3 regions of the Alteromonas lipotrueae genome follow, and region 1 is predicted to be linked to each of the others. Evidence: predicted binding sites of a transcription regulator. Region 1 holds the regulator's gene; each other region holds the start of a gene.

Region 1 (4,015 bases):
AGCTGTTAACCAAATTTACGTTGCCGCTGAGTAATGCGGCATAATCGTTAGCAATAACTGTGATTTTGTCGTTGAGTAGCGCATGTTCGTCGTCTTCACTGCCTACATTTACCGCCGCAATAATTTCGCCGTTTTCAGGCCATTCATGTTCTTTAACCAACAATACGGGGGAGGGGCATTTTCTAAGGAGATGCCAGTCTGTAGGAGTAAAAATAACGGAGGCTAAATCGTCATGGCGCTTGGTTGCTTTTACAACCAAGTCTATATTGTTATCTATTACGTAATGCACAACAGCTTCAAAGGCACGGTTATTCCACTCAACAACAATATCGGTTTTTTCAAACCCTAAATCGCTAAGGATTTTCCGTAACCAACCCGCATGTTCCTTAGTGACCGCATCGCGCATAGCTTCACGATCATCAGGGCTAAGCATGGTTGTCATATCGTAAGATAAGTCGTAAACCACCAGCATGGCGGTGACAGAGGCACCTGTCTTTTTGGCAAGTTCATATGCACGGCTAAGCGCAGGTTGGGTATCTCTATCGGCTTCAATGACCGCTAAAATACGTTCATACTTAATCATAACCCCTCCAAACATTTTTAGATTTTTGGTTGCTACAATTTAAGTGTAATACCTATTTGCTATTACGTAACTTGTTTTAGATCAAAAGCTTTGAAGATTAGCTATTACAGGCGATATTAGGTGCAACCACAGACGTTAAACGTTGTGACATCTCATCAAAATCTAAAATAGTGATGAGTTTACCGTCCACTTGGATAATATTTTCTTTTTGAAAACGGCTTAATAAGCGGCTAATGGTTTCAATAGTTAGACCAAGATAGTTCCCAATTTCATTTCGGGTCATGGTTAGGTGAAATTCTTTATTTGAAAATCCACGTTCTTCGAAACGTTGAGAAAGCTGAGAGAGGAAATACAATAGACGTTCTTCCGCTGAGCGCTTATTAAGCAACATCATGAGGTCATGATCTTGTTTAATTTCCGCACTCATGAAACTCATTATTTGATGTCTTAACTTCGGAAATTGAACCGACATCTCATCAAGCGTCTCATACGGTAATTCGCACACCATGGCGGTTTCTAATGCCTGGGCATAGCTTTGGTGCTTGTTTTCCCGTAATGCATCGAAGCCGATAATATCGCCAGGGAAGTGAAAACCTGTAATCTGCTCTTCACCATCTGAATTGGTGACGAAAGACTTAAAAGAGCCCGTGCGTACTGCGTAAAGAGAGTTAAATGTATCTCCCGACTTTACCAGCAAATCACTCTTGTGAAGGGGTTTCTTTCGCTCAATAATATCATCTAAAGATTCAATCTCAGTCTTGTTTAGCGCAACGGGTAAACACAAGTGGCTGAAACTGCAATTTTGACAATGAATTGAGAATTGGCTTCCTTTGCTCATAAGTTCAAACTATAAATAGGGTCGACTTAATATAATCTTACTCTTTTGTTTATGAAATTGCTGCATAAATTAAAAAGAGAGCGTAAATAGCCAATATTCCAGAAAAGCATTGTCTTACCACGGGGTGCCTGAAACCGGCTATTAGGTACTGACTACCTGCGCTTGCCGCCAGCAAAGTGGGCAGAGTACCTAACCCAAAAAATAGCATAATGGCAGCGCCGTCAACGGCCGAGCCTGATGCTAATGACCACGTTAACGTGGAATAGACCAACCCGCAGGGAAGCCAGCCCCATATAAAACCATAGGGTAGTGCATAAACCGGGCTTTTGAATGGAAGAAATCGTTTAGATAAGGGCTGAATAGCTTTAAATAACCCGCGCCCCATAGCTTCAATATAATTCAAGCCTTGCCACCACTTTCCCAAATAACACGCTAAAAGCACCAGCATAACGCCACTAATCAAAGATAAAACGGGTTTAGCGATAGGCACAAATTCGGTTGCCATTTGGCCGACAGCGCCTGTAATAGCACCGGCTAATGTGTAGCTGAGGATACGGCCAAAATTATAGGCAAGGGTGTAGGGTAAAGCAGGTTCATTACTTGGCGTTACCGTGCGTAGTGCCGCAACAATACCGCCACACATGCCAACACAATGCACTCCGCCAGCAATTCCAATGAAAAAGGCAGAGAATATATTAACCTCTGTCATCAGTTTCTTTACGTTGTTGTAACTGCTTTCGCTGCTCGGCTAGCTTCTTTTCATCACCTGATAAATCATCATCAAACAAAATGCTATAGCCCTGTCTATCAAGGTCTTCAAACTGATTGGTTTTAACCGCCCAGAAAAAGATAACCAGCGCCAACGCAACAATGATGATAGCGATGGGAATTAAGACGTAAATGATACTCATGTTATTTACTTAATAACCTCGTTGAATTGGTGACCACAATAATACTACTCAGTGACATGCCAACCACGGCCATCCAGGGAGAGAGTAAACCCGACACCGCAAAAGGAAGAATGATTATATTGTAACCTACTGACCATGCGATGTTTTGCTGAATTTTACGCTTTACCTGTTTAGCCACTGAAAATAAGGTTGGTACCGACAGCAAGCTGTCTCCCAGCAAAATAACATCTGCCGCTGTTTTGGCTACATCGGTGGCGTTTCCTACCGCAACCGCCACATCTGCACTTGCAAGAACAGGGGCATCGTTTATACCGTCGCCCATCATCATGACTTTGCGGCCTTGCTTTTGTAACGTATGCACCTGAGAATACTTTTGCTCAGGCGATAGGCCACCTTTCGCTAAATTGATAGGTAAGCTGGCAGTAAGTGCATTAACATTATTTTGTGTATCACCACTTAACACCACCAATTGATGTGCATTCAGTGCGTTGAGTGTCGCTAAGGCATCTTGACGCAAGCTATCATTGACGCAGAACGCCGCCATTAATACACCGTCGGCACACAAAAACACATTTGCCGGTATGTCTACCTTAGAGGTGGTTGGTAAGTTACAAAATACGGCTGAGCCCATAGTAAAAACTACGTTGTTTATCTCACCACTAATGCCACCACCTGGTGTAACGGTAAATCCGTTCATGCTATTAGGTGGGGTTTTATTTTGTGACTTAACATTATCGCTGTCGAAGGCACGCGCAATAGGGTGCTCAGAACGAGACTCTAACAATGCGGTGAGCGCCATTACCTGCACCGGATCTACCCCTTTAGCAAACCAGCGCTGTTGCAACGAGAACTTGCCTTCGGTTAGTGTGCCGGTTTTATCAAGGGCAATAGTATCAATATCGTTGAGTTGCTCTAACGCATCTGCACGCTTTAACAAAATGCCCTGACGATTTAGCTTTGCCATGGCACAGGTTAACGCTGACGGTGTGGCTAAGCCAAGGGCACAAGGGCACGTTGCCACTAATACCGAGATGGTGATCCAAAACGCTTCTTCACTGCCCACAAACGACCAATAACTGTACGTTAAAGCCGATATCAACAACACCGAGAACACAAAATAACGGGAAAAGTTATCGGCAATTTGCGCGGCTTTTGGTTTACTTGCCATGGCGCTAGCCTGCAAACGTACTATTTGGTTGACTAAGGCATGCTTTAAGCTTTGGGTTACTTTAACCGTTAGTGTACCATCTTGATTTACTGTACCACCATAAACTACATGGCTGGCCGATTTACTTACGGGGTTAAATTCTCCCGTTAACATAGACTCATCAACCGCAGCAGTGCCGTCTAGCACGATACCGTCTACAGGGATGGTCTCACCGGGCTTTATTAATACAACATCATCGGGCACTAGCAGCTTTGCTAGGCATTGAATCATACTGCCATCATCTTGAATTTTAGTGGCAGATACAGGAATATACTGCATCATGTTGGCTGAAATTTGCGCCGCACGGTGCCTGCTTCTATGTTCGAGGAATCGGCTTAACAGCAGTAGAAAGATAAACATGCATATGGATTCAAAATACACTTCACCTTGCTCTAGCAAAGTGGAACGTAAACCCGCAAAGTAGGTGCCAAATACCGCGAGGGTGACAGGCACATCCATATTCACGGTTTTTGCGC
Region 2 (4,015 bases), on a different contig from region 1:
TTCAAAAGTCGAAAGATTTTCCTTATCCATTTACACGTTTGAATGTAAGCGGCAACGTACTTTACGCCAAAGCTACCGTGCAATGTGATAATAAACTGAATACGGAAAACAAAGATGAGCAAAGGGTAGGCACTTACCAGTATCCGCAGCGAGGAAAAATAGCCGTTTTTGCCAGCGAGGTGAGTATTGATACCAATACACAAGTGAATGTGCCCTCTAGCAGTATTTTAAACGCGTTACCGTGCGAAGTGGCGGAAATTTACTTCTCTGAAACACCGCAATCTAAAGAACATCAACTACAAACCGCAATCGTGGTGCTATCCCATGGTAATCAAGCGTTGTATGCCAGAGTAAGCACCTTGTCGATTGAACGGTTGAAACTTGAACCTGGTTTATCCGTGGTAGCTAGGTTCAAACTTCAGTAGGTTTGCAAAGCGTTTTAAAGCGCTGCGTTTACTATTACTAGGTGCTAAATTCCCGGCCCTAAACTCCCACTGCCTAAATTGCCGCAGAATAGCGTGAAATATGGTGACCTTTGTTTAGGTAAGCGTCGAATCTTGCACATATTGCTCTTATATAAATGCGAGACTTATTTGGCACACTAATATATCGATCGCGAAGTTCAATAATACCGTCGTCTACTAACGATTTAAGGCTCGTTAATTCAATACAGAAATAGCCATTGAATTTAATATTGTACTTGTCTTCAATATCTTTCTTATCTAAATACAAATTACACATTAAAGACATAATCACGTCTCGACGAATGCGATCGTCTAGGGTTAACGCAATGCCGTTGGCGGTTAGCGGTATGTCGTTGTCCAACCGGTTGTAATAGTCTTTAAGTTGTTTGGGGTTCTGGCCATATGCATTGCCTATTGTACTAATGGCAGATACGCCCAAACCAAGTAAGTCACTGTTTTTATGCGTGGTGTAGCCTTGAAAGTTTCGGTGCAATACGTGGTTATGCTTAGCCATGGCTAGTGTGTCGCTGGGCTTCGCGAAGTGATCTAAACCAATCATTTCAAAGCCTGTTTTAGAAAAACTTTCTACTGCCATTTGGTGCATTGCCGCTTTTTCATCAGGGGTGGCTAGGGTATCTAGCGGTATTTTGCGTTGGGCTGCGAATCTGTCTGGTAAGTGGGCATAGCTAAAAAGTGACACTCGGTCGGGTGACATGGCTTTTACCGCCACTACCGTGGTGCGAAACTTCTCCATAGTTTGTTTGGGCAAACCGTAAATTAAGTCCAAATTGACCGAGGTATAGCCTATGTTTTTTGCATCAAACACTAATTTGGCAATGTGTGCGGTACTTTGAACCCGATTGATAGACTGCTGAACATCTACATTAATATCTTGTACACCAAAGCTAACACGGGTGTAACCTAATTCATTTAAATCTTTTAAGTATTCACAAGTCACATTTCTAGGATCTAACTCAATTGAAAATTCAGCTTCGCTGGAAATAAGAAAGTGTTTCTTAATCAGATACATTAAATAGGTATGTTGTATCGTTGAAAGAAAACTTGGGGAGCCTCCACCTAAATGAAGGGCTACCACTTTCTTATCTTTATAAAGCGATTTTTTCGCTACCATCTCTTTTTCAATGTAGCTAAGGTAATGGTCGGCTTTTTCGTTGTGGCGAGTTACTATTTTATTGCAGCCACAGTAATAGCAAAGCTGTTCGCAGAAAGGGATGTGAATATATAAGCTTATGGTATCGGCGCCGCAGTTTTCAGACGCGCTCTCTAATAACCCGTCGTTCACCGACTCGAATTTAAGCGCAGTAGGGTAAGAAGTGTAACGTGGCGCCTGTTGTGCATATTTTGTAATTGTACTTGTGGCGCGATCAATTGGCGAATTCATAGGTATTTTCTGCTTAGTTTGCTAGTAAAGTAGCGAAAGACACTTATACAGGTGGCCTTTCTTTCGTGGTAAACCCATTTCATCATTGATAATAATGCAAACTAGTAAGGTGTTTATTGATCTCGTTCAAGGTTTTGCTCTTAAACATACTCATTATAGTCAGTTTTCCAATTTTGCTAGTACAAGGCCTGCTGGTAAGGAAAAAAACGCTCAAATTACCGGAACCTTCCGGTAAAAGAGTGGGTTGCTGCCAGTGCGCTAGCAATGCCCCCAAAAAGGTGCATCTTAAAGGCGATGCGCATAGCGGCGTTCCGGTAAGCTGTCAGCAAATGAAGGCTCCCTTGGCGTTGCTTATTGCGGGAGATTCCGCTGCCGCTGGCGTGGGTGTATCTACTCAAGAACAAGCACTGTCTGGCTGGTTAATTAACAGTTTGTCGGAAAACTTTTGCGTTGATTGGGAATTAAAGGCCAAGACAGGGGTTAACAGTACGGATTTGTTATCCATGTTGCAGCGGGCTAAACCCAACCTTGATCCTACGTATGATGCTAATTCAACGTCCCTCTCAACAATCACTTCTACCCATAGTTTCGACACGCCTCTTCAATGCAGCTCGTTCGACGTGGCGGTTATTTCAATAGGGGTAAATGATGTAACGGGTTTTACGTCCTTGCGCCGGTGGCGTAGTAATGTCACGCAAATAATTGAAATACTAAAAGCGCGATACCAGTGCAGGTCAGTTGTATTTACCGCACTGCCTCCTATGCACGAATTTCCCGCGCTACCCCAACCGTTACGTTGGGTGTTAGGGCAAAGAGCGAAGTACCTCAATACCGCCTTGCTTAAGCTGGTGAACAAATATCATGGGGTTAACGTACTCACACTAACCTTAAACCCAATAGGTAATGATCAATCAGACAACACGCTCAAATACATGGCTGAAGATGGCTTTCATCCGCAAGTTGCAGGCTATCAATTGTGGTCTAACGCTGTTGTGAAGTTAGTGAACGAAGAACTTGATGAATTGGTCGGTAAAAATAGCAATGTTGGTTGAAGCTGAAAGGTTCACCCCTACAATACATTATTCATTTAGTAGGTGTTTAAAACCAACAATATTTAACGGCTTCGCGCTGGAGGTGCAATGAAAAGAGTAACGATAGATATGGTGTCAGACGTAGTTTGCCCTTGGTGCATTATTGGTTACGAACGTCTACAAAAAGCCATCGCGCAATTAGACGATATTGAAGTAACTATTCAATTTCACCCGTTTGAACTTAACCCGGACATGCCGCAAGAAGGACAGGACGTTCGTGAACATATAATGGAAAAATACGGGCTTACTCCAGCACAAAGTGATCAAAACCGAAAACAACTTATTGATGCAGGTGCATCGGTTGGTTTTAAGTTTGATTACTTCGACGGCATGCGTATGGCGAATACCTTCAATGCACACCAAGTACTGCACTATGCAGGGGAAAACGGTAAGCAAGAAGCGCTAAAATTACGCTTATTTGCCGCCTATTTCAGTGAAAGAAAAAACGTGAATGATATAGAGGTGTTAGTAAGCGAAGCGGTGTCTGTGGGGCTAAACGAGCAAGAGGTAAGTGAACTTCTGGCCAATCAAACCTATGCAGATGTCGTTCGAGAGCACGAGAACTTATGGTTGCAACGTGGTATTCAAAGCGTACCTACTTTTGTGATTGGTAATAGCGGTGTTGCGGGTGCACAAGACCCAGAGACGTTAGCGCAATTTATTGTTCAGGCATCTACTGAGCAATGAGTAATCAGCTAATACACCTTTTAGCCCAGTGGCATCCGCTAAAGGATGCCCACCAGTGGGTGCTGGGGCTTATATATAAGACGGAAGGCTCTTGTTACAGGAAAGCGGGGGCTGTCATGTTGTTCAGCAATGCTGGGCATCAACTAGGTGTGTTAAGTGGTGGCTGCCTTGAATCAGACATTAACAAACAAGCCCAGCGGGTAATGCAAGATGGTAAGCATCGTACAGCAGTTTACGATGATAACGATGAAGAAGACATTGCCTTTAAACTAGGTGTAGGCTGCGGCGGGGTTGTACATTTAGCGCTGTTACCTGTAACTAGTGATAATCACTATTTACAGTTACATACTGTGTATTCATATTTGGTGAGC
Region 3 (4,015 bases), on a different contig from region 1:
TCAATGCAGAATCAGAACAGGCTGAGTTACTCTGACAAACAGTAACCTTTGTCGTAGCATGCGAATAACCTGCGCTGATGATAAGGCCAGCGGTGAATAAGAGAGAAGAAATTGATTTCATAACTTTCCTTGTTTATAAATTTTATTGTAAGTCCTTAGCGACTATTGACGACCGTGTAAATACAAGTAATCACTTTCGCCAACTATCGTGAAAATATCAAACTACGAGGGGGGGGGGGCAACCATTTCCTTAACTAAACCTATCCAACGACGACTTTTCTGAGATATTCAATAACGTCTTTTGTATTCGGTTGTTTGTCCGTCCATATATAGAATGATTCGGCAGCTTGTTCAACTAACATCCCTAGCCCATCTATCTGTGTCTTTACACCCAACTCTGCCGCATCTCTCATAAAACGCGTGGGCGAGTTTTTATAAACCATGTCGTAAACCACTTCACAGTGATGTAAAACACCGCCATCTAAACTACACGGTAACTCATTGCTTAAACTGGCGGCTGTTGAATTGATAATAATATGTGGGGCTACTGTATCGCAGTCTTCTATACCAACAACCTTAACCTTTCCTCCGCCCGTTTCACTTGCCACTATTTCTGCTTTAGCCTTTGTCCTGTTAGTAAGATGTAACGACGCTATGCCTGAAGCAATAAGTGGCGCTATCACGCCTCTTGCTGCTCCACCGGCACCTATTAATAGCACACGTTTATTTTTTAGCTGTACGCCGTGGTTAAGTAAATCATTCACCAGCCCCACCCCGTCGGTATTAAAACCTGCAACAGTGCCATCGCTGCGCTTCATTAAGGTGTTAACTGCTTTTGCGTCTAACGCAGCCTGGTCGTCTACGTTGGCAAGGGCAAAGGCATCTTGTTTAAACGGCATAGTGACATTACAACCCACTGCGCTCGGTTGCGCTAGGAATGCCTTCGCTTCAGGCGTAAAACCATCTTCTGGCGCAAGGATCTTTTCGTAACTAATTTGCTCGCCACATTGCTTAGCGAACATTTCATGAATAGTTGGTGATAGACTCTGAACAATAGGGTTACCGAAAACGGCAAACTTTTTCATTGGATTATTAATAAGGCTGTCTGTCATGGGAATGTCTAACTTCTTTAAATCGATACGAAAGGAAAAACCTGCTGTGTCAGAGACTACACCATATTACCGTATAGGTGGAGAAGATAAGGTACGCCTTTTGGCAAACCGCTTTTATGATGTTATGCGTGATGATCCTATTGCGAAGGAGCTTTACGCCATTCATCCTCAGCCAACAGATAGAATTAGAGAAGTGTTTTTTCTTTATTTAAGTTTGTGGTTAGGCGGACCTGACACCTATCAGCAACAATATGGTCACCCAAGGTTACGTTCACGGCATCTTTCTTTTAGTGTTACACCTGAATTAAAAGACCAGTGGATGTATTGTATGCGCAAAGCCATGCACGAGACTGTTGATGACCTCCCCCTCGCACAGCAACTTCTTAATGCACTCGATCAACTTGCCGAGCATATGATTAATAGTAAATAAAAAAGCGCTCCGTAAAACACGGAACGCTTTAGATTACGATATAAGGTTTTATGCCTTGCTAAGCTGCTTATTTAAGGCAACTTACCTTATTAAACGAACCTTAGAATGTGTAACCTACTGACAAGGTATAAACCCAAGGGTCGATGTCAATATCGTTTACGCTACCTTCTGCACCACCTACGGTAAATGACGCCTCGGTATTAATATCGATGTAACGTACTGACGCATTTACATGCCACTCTTTATCTATTTGATAGTCCATCCCTACTTGTGCAGAAATGCCTACAGAGTTATCTAAAGATAAATCATCAAGCCCCGCTTCCTTATTTGCAGCAGTAAATGATTCATCAAAGATAAAGGTATAGTTTAAACCCGCACCAACATATGGCTGAAACGCTGAGTTTGCGTCGTTGAAGTAGTAGTTAACGGTAATAGTAGGGGGTAAGTGCGTGACCTCTCCCAATGTGTTACCTGTACCTAGTGGATCGCTTACCGAAAAATTCACGTCGTGAGTAAACGGCGTTGCGGCCAACAATTCAACATTGATATTGTCGGTGATGAAATAAGCAACGTTTAATCCTAACTGGGTATCGTTATCGATAGTCAGTGCTACACCTAAATCGCTACCACCGGCAATGATGTTAGAGGATGATTCGTCGGGCGCAACGGTTGTTAATCCACCACGAACTATCCAATCACCCTTTTCATGAGCAGAAGCAAAAGGAGCGGCAAGCGCTAAAGAAATACATATGGCTGAAAGTGTGTGTGTACGCATTGTGTGTCTCTTGTGTGTTTAATGATAATGACGACACTGTAAACGTTTAAAAAGAAAATAATTTGATCCAGCGCAAGGTGCAATCTAGCTACATACCTTGGTAATGAGGGAATTTGATGTGGATCAAGGGAATGGCACCACAGGAAGAACCCATGGTGCAAAATATTACCAGTTTGTAGGCTGAAGCCAATCAGTTAGCTTTGCTTCCGCGCTACCTGGGGCTGGAGTATAGCAATACTCCCATCGGGCAAGTGGTGGCATAGACATTAAGATTGATTCGGTTCTACCACCAGTTTGTAACCCGAACAAGGTGCCTCTATCGAATACCAAGTTGAACTCTACATAGCGACCACGGCGATAAAGCTGAAAGTCACGCTCTCTTTCACCGTATGAGGTACTTTTTCGCTTTTCTACGATAGGTACGTAAGCATCGACAAAACCATTACCCACTGCCTGCATAAAGTTAAATGAAGTTTCAAAACCCCAATCATTTAAATCGTCAAAGAATAAACCGCCTACACCACGTGTTTCATTGCGATGCTTTAAGAAGAAGTAGTCATCACACCACTTCTTATATTTCCCGTACACGTCTTCACCAAAGGGAGCACACAATTTCTTCGCGGTATTGTGCCAATGCACGACGTCGTCTTTAAAGGGGTAAAACGGGGTTAAATCGAACCCACCGCCAAACCACCAAATAGGGGCTTCACCTTCTTTTTCGGCAATAAAAAAGCGTACATTTGCATGAGACGTTGGAATATAGGGGTTGTGTGGGTGAATAACTAACGAGACCCCCATGGCTTGAAAGTTTCTACCCGCAAGTTCCGGACGGTTAGCCGTGGCAGACGCCGGCATTTGGCTACCAAACACGTGAGAAAAATTAACCCCACCTTGCTCTATTACTGCGCCGTTTTTAATAACCCGTGAACGCCCGCCACCACCTTCCTCGCGAACCCAAGAATCTTCTTTGAACTGCCCTTTACCGTCGGCAAGTTCTAAGGTTTGGCAAATGTTGTCCTGCAAAGACAATAAGTACGCTTTTACTTGTTCTATTACTTCACCGGCGTCTTTACCGTCTAACTGTTGATTTACGTGTTGGGGGTCAATCATGATCTTATTATCTCTCCGGTGTCGCCGTCACGGATGGTACTGGGTTTAGCGTGGCCACCTACTTCCCCATCAATATAGAAAACACTATCACCAAATATATTGATTGCATCCTGCTGCGTGATTGCGGGTTGTTGGCCAGTTAGGTTGGCACTTGTAGATACAAGTGGCTTTTCTAGCTTTTCACATAAAGCTTTAACCACTGGATGGTTGCTGACTCGAACCGCTATTTTTTCATGCTTGCCAGTTAACCATTGTGGCGTCGACGCCGACTTAGGTAGCAGCCAAGTATTTGGCCCAGGCCAACTAGACACAATTTCAGTACGTCTGTGCTGAAGTATGGCTTCATCATTTATATAAGGTAATAACTGAGAATAGTTAGCGGCAATCAAAATTACCCCTTTTTCTATGGGGCGCTGCTTCAATGCTAAGAGCGCTAACACAGCCGCTTCGTTGTCTGGGTCACAGCCTATGCCCATAACCGCTTCGGTAGGGTAAACCAATAAGTCACCATTTTTAAACGCGGATACAATTGGGTCGCTAGTGTCTACTTGCCCCTTGGTCGGGATACTCATTAGTGTTTTTCTCTGT

Evidence for each region. Region 1 encodes FNR, which switches genes on or off when oxygen is low (the NO sensors DNR and NnrR bind a similar motif). Its sites were predicted from a motif close to TTGATCTAGATCAA; they were not measured.
Region 2: the regulator FNR is predicted to act here: its motif matches at 1,983-1,996, upstream of hemN (oxygen-independent coproporphyrinogen III oxidase).
Region 3: the regulator FNR is predicted to act here: its motif matches at 2,431-2,444, upstream of KYS23_RS19470 (OmpW family outer membrane protein).

What each region holds. Positions count from the first base shown of each region.
Region 1 is NZ_JAESDJ010000004.1:108,485-112,499, forward strand. It holds gene uspE (universal stress protein UspE) at 1-583, opposite strand, end outside; gene fnr (fumarate/nitrate reduction transcriptional regulator Fnr) at 681-1,421, opposite strand; gene KYS23_RS07465 (sulfite exporter TauE/SafE family protein) at 1,471-2,130, opposite strand; gene ccoS (cbb3-type cytochrome oxidase assembly protein CcoS) at 2,117-2,332, opposite strand; gene KYS23_RS07475 (heavy metal translocating P-type ATPase) at 2,334-4,015, opposite strand, start outside.
Region 2 is NZ_JAESDJ010000012.1:112,509-116,523, reverse strand. It holds gene KYS23_RS15845 (ATP-binding cassette domain-containing protein) at 1-425, shown strand, start outside; gene hemN (oxygen-independent coproporphyrinogen III oxidase) at 499-1,866, opposite strand; gene KYS23_RS15835 (SGNH/GDSL hydrolase family protein) at 2,196-2,918, shown strand; gene KYS23_RS15830 (DsbA family oxidoreductase) at 3,006-3,644, shown strand; gene KYS23_RS15825 (XdhC family protein) at 3,641-4,015, shown strand, end outside.
Region 3 is NZ_JAESDJ010000023.1:1,949-5,963, forward strand. It holds gene KYS23_RS19455 (hypothetical protein) at 1-121, opposite strand, end outside; gene aroE (shikimate dehydrogenase) at 261-1,085, opposite strand; gene KYS23_RS19465 (group II truncated hemoglobin) at 1,111-1,542, shown strand; gene KYS23_RS19470 (OmpW family outer membrane protein) at 1,643-2,317, opposite strand; gene hemF (oxygen-dependent coproporphyrinogen oxidase) at 2,483-3,427, opposite strand; gene tsaC (L-threonylcarbamoyladenylate synthase type 1 TsaC) at 3,424-3,999, opposite strand.